DNA from 3 places in the Citrobacter telavivensis genome. Region 3 is predicted to be linked to each of the others. Evidence: riboswitches for the same ligand, from Rfam matches in the RefSeq annotation. Region 3 holds a riboswitch; each other region holds the start of a gene.

Region 1 (3,275 bases), on a different contig from region 3:
CCGCGACGACGGAATCACCATCAGACGTTCCGGCATAGCTAACCGTTGCGGCGACATTCTCCGCGAATTTATGACGATAGCCCATGGCATAACCTTGTTCACTTTTAAAATCAGCAGCGCCAACAGCAATAGCATTATCAGTGTCTACATAGTGAAGCCCGGCGATAGACGCGGCTCCAGCAATACCACTACGGTATTCTTTACGATCGTCGTTTTGCTGCTTTTCCATCGAAGAGAAGCGCGAATTATTTTGATTTTCCAGGGTTGTAATACGCGTTTCATGGTTAGCTAACTGTGTGGTGTGAGTCTGAATGACGCCATCTTGTGCTTTTTGTTTTGTTTGCACGTTAGCCACAGCGACCTGGTTAGTCGTTGTATGCTGTAAAGCAGTGTCTGCTTTACTACCATTAGCGCTAATTAACACGTTTTGATCGTTATCGACAATTTTCTGGTTTGCTTTGTTAGTGGCAATATCATCACGATTCTTAATGATTGCCTGTCCGTCATATTGTTCATCCAGAGTGACACGTTTTACCAGGTTATCATGATCGGTACGAATTTGTTGTGCATAAGTGGCAACATTATTCACCTGAGTTACATCCGCTTTACCCGCTTCCAGAGCGGATATTTGCCCTTCATGCTTTTGTAAATCATACGTAGCGCCATCAATACCAGAGACAAAAAAAGCCCCATTGGTTGTGGGATTCGTGACCACTGCATCAACGTTAGCCGCCTGGGCCGCAGGGGCAAGGGAAGCAAACAGAGCAGAGAAAACGGCAACAGCAATAATGGATTTATTTACAGATTTCATTTCAAAGTCTCACATTCAAAACACTATATAAAAACAGTTATTTCCACTCTTTTTAATTGCGAGTGTGATTTAACAGTTGTTAATAAAAATGGATGTCAACATTAATAATACGTTCAGAGCATCTTGATTAAGAATTTACTTAATTCGTGAGGCGAACTATCTACTAATGGAGGGCTAATAATCTTGACTTGGATCACATTTGAATTTAATAAGTAAAGAGGCGTGTCGAGTTATGGTTGGATTATTTTAATGTAAACATTAATAACCCATGCAGCATAAGGTGTCGGCATAATAAATATATTTCTGAAGAGGCGAAAATATTTTTTCATGCCTGGTTCAAATAATGGATTTCTTACATTAATAATGATTGTGCTGCTTATAAGCGTTGGCGGCGTTTTGTCCTGAAGATGCTGTTGTTGTTACGCACAGAAAAACTCCTTGCACCTGCTCGGTACAGGCGGTTACACTAAATATTGATATTTTGATATGTAATTTATTGTTTTATAAGTAATTTGACTCGGGGTGCCCCTTTTCACGAAGGGCTGAGAAATACCCGTACCACCTGATCTGGATAATGCCAGCGTAGGGAAGTCAGACACTGCTCGTGTCCCTTCTTCGCGCGGGCAGGAGCGTAATCATGCAGCCTGACCTGCACAGCCGCGAACATGCGGTTCGTACCTTAAAACAATTTCGTACCCTTTCTCCGTTAACACACTGTATGACTAATGACGTCGTGCAGAGTTTTACCGCCAATACGCTACTGGCTTTGGGCGCTTCTCCGGCGATGGTGATCGAGCCGGAAGAGGCTCGCCAGTTCGCTGCCCTTGCCAGCGCCTTACTTATTAACGTGGGTACGCTGACGCAGCCGCGCGCACGCGCAATGCGAACGGCGGTTGAGCAGGCGAATAGCGCAAAAACGCCCTGGACACTGGACCCCGTTGCCGTGGGCGCGCTCGAGTATCGTCGTCGCTTCTGCTTTGAACTCCTGGCCTTAAAACCCGCAGCCGTTCGCGGTAATGCTTCGGAGATCCTGGCGTTAGCCGGTGAAGACTCCGGGGGACGCGGTGTGGACGCCACCGATTCGGTCACAACGGCACTGCCAGCGGCGCAGATTCTTGCATGCCAGACCGGCGCTATTGTGGTGGTCACCGGTGAAGTGGATTACATCACGGACGGCGAGCGCACGCTGAGCGTCACCGGCGGCGACCCGTTGATGACGAAGGTAGTGGGCACCGGGTGCGCGCTTTCCGCCGTGGTGGCCGCCAGCTGCGCGCTGCCCGGAAACCGAATCGAAAATATCGCGTCGGCCTGTGGGTGGATGAAACAGGCGGGGCTGATTGCCAGTAAAACCTGTCACGGACCCGGCAGTTTCATTGCGGCATTTCTCGATGCGCTCTACACCCTGGAAACGGAGGTAGTAGCATGAAGCGGATTAACGCCTTGACGATTGCCGGCACCGATCCCAGCGGTGGTGCGGGCATTCAGGCCGATCTGAAAACTTTCTCGGCGCTCGGCGCTTACGGCTGTTCGGTGATTACCGCGCTGGTGGCGCAGAATACGCGCGGCGTGCAGTCGGTATATCGCATTGAGCCGGATTTTGTCGCCGCGCAGCTCGATTCGGTGTTCAGCGATGTACGCATTGATACCACCAAAATCGGCATGCTGGCGGAAACCGATATCATCGAGGCTGTGGCGGAGCGTTTACAGCGCCATCAGGTGCGGAATGTGGTGCTCGACACGGTCATGCTGGCGAAAAGCGGCGATCCGTTGCTGTCGCCCTCTGCCGTTGAGACATTGCGCAAGCGACTGCTGCCGCAGGTTTCACTGATTACGCCCAACCTGCCTGAAGCGGCAGCGTTGCTGGATTGTCCGCATGCGCGCGCAGAAAAAGAGATGCTGGAACAGGGACGGGCGCTGCTGGCGATGGGCTGTGGCGCGGTGCTAATGAAAGGCGGCCATCTGGATGATGCGCAAAGCCCCGACTGGCTCTTTACGGCTGACGGTGAGCAGCGTTTTACCGCACCGCGGGTGATGACCAAAAACACGCACGGCACCGGTTGCACGCTCTCTGCGGCGCTGGCCGCACTGCGTCCTCGGCATGCTGACTGGGCAGGGACGGTGCAGGAGGCGAAAGTCTGGCTGTCGGCGGCACTGGCGCAGGCGGATACCCTGGAGGTTGGGCACGGCATTGGACCGGTTCATCATTTCCACGCGTACTGGTAGCGTATATACTGGCAGCAGACTGGCTGTCAGGAAAAAGACTCATGGAACAAGCGCATACTCAACTTATCGCGCAACTGAACGAACGTATTTCAGCGGTGGATAATACGCCGCTCTATATCAAGTTTGCCGAGACGGTAAAAAATGCCGTGCGTAGTGGAGTGCTTGAGCATGGCAATATTTTGCCCGGCGAACGAGATCTCAGCCAGTTGACCGGCGTCTCACGCATCACGGTGCGTAAAGC
Region 2 (3,275 bases), on a different contig from region 3:
GCCCAGCCCCATCGCATCCGGAATAGTCAGAATATCCGAGAAGAGGATCGCCGCATCAAGCGGATAACGGCGCAGCGGCTGGAGTGTGACTTCGCAGGCCAGTTCCGCATTTTTGCACAGCGACATAAAATCGCCCGCCTCTGTGCGGGTGGCTTTATATTCAGGTAAATAGCGGCCCGCCTGGCGCATCATCCATACCGGGGTGACATCAACGGGCTGGCGCAGCAGCGCACGCAGATAACGATCGTTCTTCAGTTCGGTCATTTTTGCAGTTCCTTATTGCGTCAGGCCGCCAGTGTATACACAAAATCATTCAGAGTGGAGCAAGGCGACAACTGAATGAATCCCCAGGAGCTTACTCAGGTAAGTGACTAGGGTGATTGAAGGCAGTCAACGAAGGGCCACTTTGAAGGATGAAGTGTATCACGTGATTCATTCATACTCAGCCCGACAGATTGCCACGGTATCTTCGATCAGACGCCGTGCGACGGTGCCCGGTGGCGGCAGGAGCGGTAAATCATCGTAACGATACCAGTTAGCCTCCAGCAGCTCTTTCGGATCGATGACTATCTCGCCACTGTCGTACTCCGCCATAAATGCGGTCATCAGCGACATCGGGAAAGGCCACGGCTGCGAGGTCACATAGCGCAGGTTTTTCACTTTGATACCGCTCTCTTCCATTACCTCACGCGCCACCGCTTGTTCCAGGGTTTCGCCCACCTCAACGAACCCGGCGAGCACGGTATGCACGCCGTTACGGTGGCGTACGTGTTGGGCAAGCAGGATGGAATCATCGCGGCGGATAGCGACAATAATGCAGGGGGCGATTTGCGGATAGTAACGTTCGCGGCAGTGGGTACAGAGCATCGCCCACTCGGTTTTACTGGGATGCATGGGGTGTCCGCAGTAGCCGCAGAACTTATGCGATCGATAAAACTCGGCCAGTTGTACACCGCGCCCCGCCAGTTGAAACAGACCCGCATCCTGATCGAGCACCTGGCGAACCGATCCCATCTCGTGACGCCGATGCTGTAGCACCAGCCAGACAGCCTCTCCTTCCCACTCTCCGATATGCAGCGCAGGCTGCCCAACAAGATCGAAATTTGTCGCGGCGCCATGTGGCAATTCACCGTGAGGCAACCATAATTTTTGCTCATGGCTGACTATCCACCAGCCGCTGTCTAATTTTTCAATAATACGATCCATAGCTCTTGCACTACCTTTGCTTCACTGGCATGTTGATAACATTATTTTTACAATTCCTGCGTGAGCAGTTTTAAAATCCACACTTGCGGAGTCAATCATGCTAAACCAGCTGGAAGACCTGACAGAGCGCGTCAGAGGAAGTAACAAACTGGTTGATCGCTGGCTACATATACGTAAGCACCTGCTCGTGGCTTACTACAATCTGGTTGGCATTAAGCCTGGCAAAGAATCGTACATGCGGCTGAATGAAAAAGCGCTGGATGATTTTTGTCAGAGCCTGGTCGATTATCTCTCCACCGGACACTTCAGTATTTATGAACGTATTCTCCATAAATTGGAAGGTAACGGGCAGCTTTTAAAAGCGACAAAAATTTGGCCGCTACTGGAAGCTAACACACAACGCATCATGGACTATTATGACTCCAGCCTGGAAACGGCGATAGATCACGATAACTGCCTGGAGTTTCAACAGGTTTTGTCCGATCTCGGCGAAGCGCTGGAAGCCCGGTTTGCCCTTGAAGATAAGCTTATCATGCTGGTATTTGACGCCATGCACGACAACGCCGTCATCAAACGTCCTGCTTGAGTTTTGCGTGACTAACGCGTAATTTACAAACGTCCCCTCTTCTGAGGGGTGTTATCTTGTCGGAGTGCTTATTTTCCACAAAAGCGTGAAGTGGAAAAGGCTGAGACCGTTAATTCGGGATCCGCGGAACCTGATCAGGTTAAAACCTGCGAAGGGAACAAGAGTAATTCTGCTTTATGCGTAAGCCTTAACGGGCGGCGCACATCTATTACTCCTCCGTCGTCTGACAAGCCATCTCCTAACTTTTTGGAATGAGCTATGTCTGCAACTACACCTAAATTGTCCCGCCGCGAACAGCGCGCGCAAGCACAACACTTCATTGACACCCTGGAAGGCACCGCTTTCCCGAACTCAAAACGAATCTATATCACGGGTTCGCAAGCGGATATCCGCATTCCGATGCGTGAGATCCAGCTTAGCCCGACGCTCATCGGCGGCAGTAAAGAGGAGCCGCAGTTTGAAGAGAACGAAGCGGTTCCGGTGTACGACACGTCCGGTCCCTACGGCGATCCGGACGTGGCGATTAACGTTCAGCAGGGTCTGGCGAAGCTGCGTCAACCGTGGATTGATGCGCGTCATGACAGCGAGGCGCTGACCGACCGGAGCTCGGCGTACACCAAAGCGCGCCTGGCCGATGATGGCCTTGATGAACTGCGCTTCACCGGCCTGCTGACGCCAAAACGCGCCAAAGCGGGTAAATGCGTCACCCAACTGCACTACGCCCGCCAGGGCATCGTAACACCGGAAATGGAGTTTATCGCCATCCGTGAAAACATGGGCCGTGAGCGCATTCGCAGCGACGTGTTGCGCCAGCAGCATCCGGGTGAGGGATTCGGCGCACGTCTACCGGAGAATATCACACCGGAATTTGTGCGTGATGAAGTGGCCGCCGGACGGGCGATCATCCCCGCCAACATCAACCACCCTGAATCTGAGCCGATGATTATTGGCCGTAACTTTCTGGTGAAAGTGAATGCCAACATCGGTAACTCTGCCGTCACCTCCTCTATCGAAGAAGAAGTGGAGAAACTGGTGTGGTCAACGCGTTGGGGAGCGGACACCGTGATGGATCTCTCCACCGGCCGCTATATTCACGAAACCCGCGAGTGGATCCTGCGTAACAGCCCGGTGCCGATCGGCACCGTACCGATCTACCAGGCGCTGGAGAAGGTTAACGGGATCGCCGAAGATCTTACCTGGGAAGCCTTCCGCGATACGCTGCTGGAGCAGGCTGAACAGGGAGTAGACTACTTCACCATCCATGCCGGTGTACTGCTGCGCTATGTGCCGATGACCGCAAAACGCCTGACGGGGATCGTCTCGCGCGGGGGATCCATCATGGCGAAATGGTGTCTCTCTCATCACAAAGAGAACTTCCTTTATCAGCACTTTCGCGAAATTTGCGAAATCTGTGCCGCGTATGACGTTTCTCTGTCGCTCGGTGACGGCCTGCGCCCTGGCTCCATTCAGGACGCCAACGACG
Region 3 (3,275 bases):
CAAAATGGGCTGCGCAAGCACGTCCAGCAGATGGCGATTCACCCCGTCGACCATCACGGCCAGCAGGGGGGGGAGCAACAGCAGAAGCGCGATAACGATCAGCAAGGCATCGGTTAAACGGCTGTACAGCCGATCGTCCGGATCGCGCCATCCCTGCACCAGCGTGGTGCCTGGCGCGATAGCTTTACTCAATCGTTGACTGAGGAGCATCAGCCCCAGACAGCACACCATCTGGATCAGCGCCAGCATGGCGGCGCGGGCGGGATCGTAGTCGAAATTCAGCGCCTGATAAATCGCCAGTTCGATGGTCGTCGCCTGCGGCCCGCCGCCCAGCGACAGGACGGTAGCAAAGCTGGCAAAACAGAGCATAAAAATCAACGCGGCGACCGGTGGTATCTGGCGGCGCAGCCACGGCCACTCAACAAAACGGAAGAACTGCCAGCCGCGAATACCCAATTGTGCGGCCAACTGACGCTGTTCACCGGGGATATTTTCCAGCGACTGCAACAGCAGGCGGCTTGCCATCGGCATATTAAAAAAGACGTGGGCCAGCAGAATGCCCTGCAAGCCGTAAGGCGAGAAGGTCCACTCCATCCCGAGCATGTGCCAGAGCGTGGCTAACCACCCCTGGCGTCCATAGACGCTGAGAATACCAAATACTGCGACCAGCACCGGGAGGATTAGCGTCATGGCGCACAGGCGCAGCAGGGCCAGACGCCCCGGAAAGCGGCGTCGGTACAGCGCACGAGCAAGGAAGATGGCCGGAACGACAGAAAGCACCGCCGACAGGAAAGCCTGCCAGAAGGAAAAGCGCACCACGTGCCACAGGTAGTTGTCCTGCCAGAGCGAGGACCACGCCGCCTGCGGCGCGTTGAACCACAGGGCCAGAAAGGCCGCCAGCGCTACCGCCACCATCAGCGTGGCGGCGGAAAGGCCGGGAGCCAGCCAGCCAGCAATTAACGGCTGACGGCGCGTTGCCATTCGCTAATCCATGCCTGACGTTGTGCCGCCACTTCTGCGGGCGTGAATTCCAGCGTGGTCGCGGGTTTAGTCAACTGTTCGAACCCGGCGGGCAGGGGGACATCCACCACCGGATACATCCAGTTGCCGGTCGGGATTGCAGTCTGAAACGCGGGTGAGACCATGAATTTGAGAAACTTTTCCGCCAGTTCAGGTTGCTTACTGGCCGCGGTACGCGCGGCAACTTCCACCTGCAGGTAATGGCCCTCGCTAAAGTTGGCCGCCGCGTAGTTCTCTTTTTTCTCTTCGATGATGTGATACGCCGGAGAGGTGGTATAGCTCAGCACCAGATCGCTTTCCCCTTTCAGGAACAGGCCATAGGCTTCGCTCCAGCCTTTGGTGACGGTGACAGTTTTTGCCGCCAGTTTCTGCCATGCCTGCGGTGTTTTATCGCCATACACTTTCTGCATCCACAGCATCAGCCCAAGTCCTGGCGTACTGGTGCGCGGATCCTGATAAATCACTCGCCATTTCTGATCGCTCTCAACCAGTTCCTTCAGGCTCTTCGGTGGGTTTTTGAGTTTGTTTTTGTCATACACGAAAGCGAAGTAGCCGTAATCAAACGGAACGAAGGTGTCATTCTTCCAGCCGCCAGGGACATTGACCGCCTCGCTGGCGACACCGCTTTTCGCGAACAACTGGGTTTGCGTCGCCGCTTCCAGCAGGTTGTTATCCAGCCCAAGCACCACGTCGGCTTTGCTGTTTTTCCCTTCCATCCGCAGACGGTTGAGGAGTGAAACGCCATCTTCCAGCGCCACCAGTTTCAGCTCACAGTTGCAGTCGGCTTCAAAGGCTTTTTTCACCGCAGGGCCAGGGCCCCAGTCAGCGGCGAACGAGTCGTAGGTATAGACGGTCAGGACCGGTTTTGCGAAGGCAGGCGCTGCGCACAGCACCAGTAAAGGAAGACATTTTTTTAACACTTTGCACCTCAATAGAAGAGTGGCAAAGGATTTTGAGCGGTAGCCTCAAATCCCTTCGCCGGCGTTATCCGGATCAGGTTCGACGGGTATTTTCTCAGCCCACGCCTCTGGCGCAGCACCCCGTTGAGAACGCCACATTGTAATGATTACGTGAAGAGATCAAAAGGATTAAGGATCGGGCGGGGCAAACCACGCGGATTTAAAGTCGAACCAGCCGAGGGTGTTCATGCGCAAGCCACGCATACTGCGCTGCCCCTGAATAATCAGCCAGTGGTGAATAAGCGGGACAATCGCTTTGCTGGCGAGCAGTTGCTGGCACCACGCGGCCAGATTCATCTCGCCGGTGCGCCAGCGTGCGGCGTCGGCTTCCCAGTCCAGCGGAATGCAGTGCTGCAACAGCGGGACTTCGCACAGATGCGCGAACAAGGAGAAGTCGAGCGGCAGGGTGAAGTTGGCGCTGTTAAGCCAGATGTCGCTCTCTATTTCCCCGGCATGCCACTGATCGTAGTCGATCTCCTGAATTTCCAGCGTCACCTGATGTTCAGCCAGCAGCTGACTCATGATCTGCGCAATCACCTGGTGTTCGATGTGTTCGTGATAATAGGTCAGCGTGAGCGTTTCCAGCCCGGCGGGTTTCTCGCCGTGGCCCGGTCGAGCGTGATGCCAGCGGGGCAGCAAACCGTAGGCCGGGAACCAGTGGCGCTGATACTGTTCATCGGCATAGTAAAGCAGGTTGCTCGGTGACAGTACGCGACTGACCCACTCTCTGACCTCCTGATTGGCGCCGCGATGGGTACGGGCGTCGAACAGCAGGTAATAGCACCCTTCTTCCAGGCGGCTTTCGATGGCCTTCTCATCTTCTGTGGGACCTTTCAACGTCAGACCGCCGTTCGGCTCGTCACCAATATCCGGCAGTACCCAGACGTTCACTTCATCAATCAGTGCCCGAAAACCGAAGAAATCGTCAAAGGCGTGGATTTTCAGCTGATTACGTGTATTTCGTATCACGGCGTAAGGGCCGGTGCCAATCGGATGGCTGGAGAAATTGCTCAGGGTTTCCCATTCGCGTGGCAGGATCATCGCCGGGACCTGGCCCAGCAACCACGGCAGCCAGCGATCGGGCTGAGACAGGTGAATGTCCAGCGTCCAGGATGTTGGCGAGACGATCTCGCTGATATGGGAATAGAGCGGTAAGACGTTAATGCGCGTCAGGGACGACACCACATCGTCCATTTCCAGTTCACGACCATGATGAAAATGGATCCCCGGACGCAGAAAAAAGCGCCAGTGCAGGGGAGAAATTTGTTGCCAGTGGTGGGCGATATCCGCTTCCAG

The links. A riboswitch is a leader RNA that binds a small molecule or an ion and turns the genes downstream of it on or off. The one in region 3 is predicted to bind thiamine pyrophosphate.
Region 1: it holds a riboswitch for thiamine pyrophosphate, as region 3 does, so the genes downstream of both, thiM (hydroxyethylthiazole kinase) here and thiB (thiamine ABC transporter substrate binding subunit) in region 3, are expected to answer to the same signal.
Region 2: it holds a riboswitch for thiamine pyrophosphate, as region 3 does, so the genes downstream of both, thiC (phosphomethylpyrimidine synthase ThiC) here and thiB (thiamine ABC transporter substrate binding subunit) in region 3, are expected to answer to the same signal.

Annotation. Positions count from the first base shown of each region.
Region 1 is NZ_JBGUBF010000001.1:2,096,359-2,099,633, reverse strand. Features, by position in the region: gene ACERJC_RS10045 (YadA C-terminal domain-containing protein) at 1-811, opposite strand, end outside; TPP riboswitch at 1,320-1,417, shown strand; gene thiM (hydroxyethylthiazole kinase) at 1,449-2,237, shown strand; gene thiD (bifunctional hydroxymethylpyrimidine kinase/phosphomethylpyrimidine kinase) at 2,234-3,034, shown strand; gene ACERJC_RS10030 (GntR family transcriptional regulator) at 3,076-3,275, shown strand, end outside.
Region 2 is NZ_JBGUBF010000016.1:19,620-22,894, reverse strand. Features, by position in the region: gene hemE (uroporphyrinogen decarboxylase) at 1-264, opposite strand, end outside; gene nudC (NAD(+) diphosphatase) at 433-1,206, opposite strand; gene ACERJC_RS25125 (Rsd/AlgQ family anti-sigma factor) at 1,304-1,792, shown strand; TPP riboswitch at 1,843-1,966, shown strand; gene thiC (phosphomethylpyrimidine synthase ThiC) at 2,051-3,275, shown strand, end outside.
Region 3 is NZ_JBGUBF010000004.1:179,786-183,060, forward strand. Features, by position in the region: gene thiP (thiamine/thiamine pyrophosphate ABC transporter permease ThiP) at 1-981, opposite strand, end outside; gene thiB (thiamine ABC transporter substrate binding subunit) at 957-1,940, opposite strand; TPP riboswitch at 1,973-2,073, opposite strand; gene sgrR (HTH-type transcriptional regulator SgrR) at 2,109-3,275, opposite strand, start outside.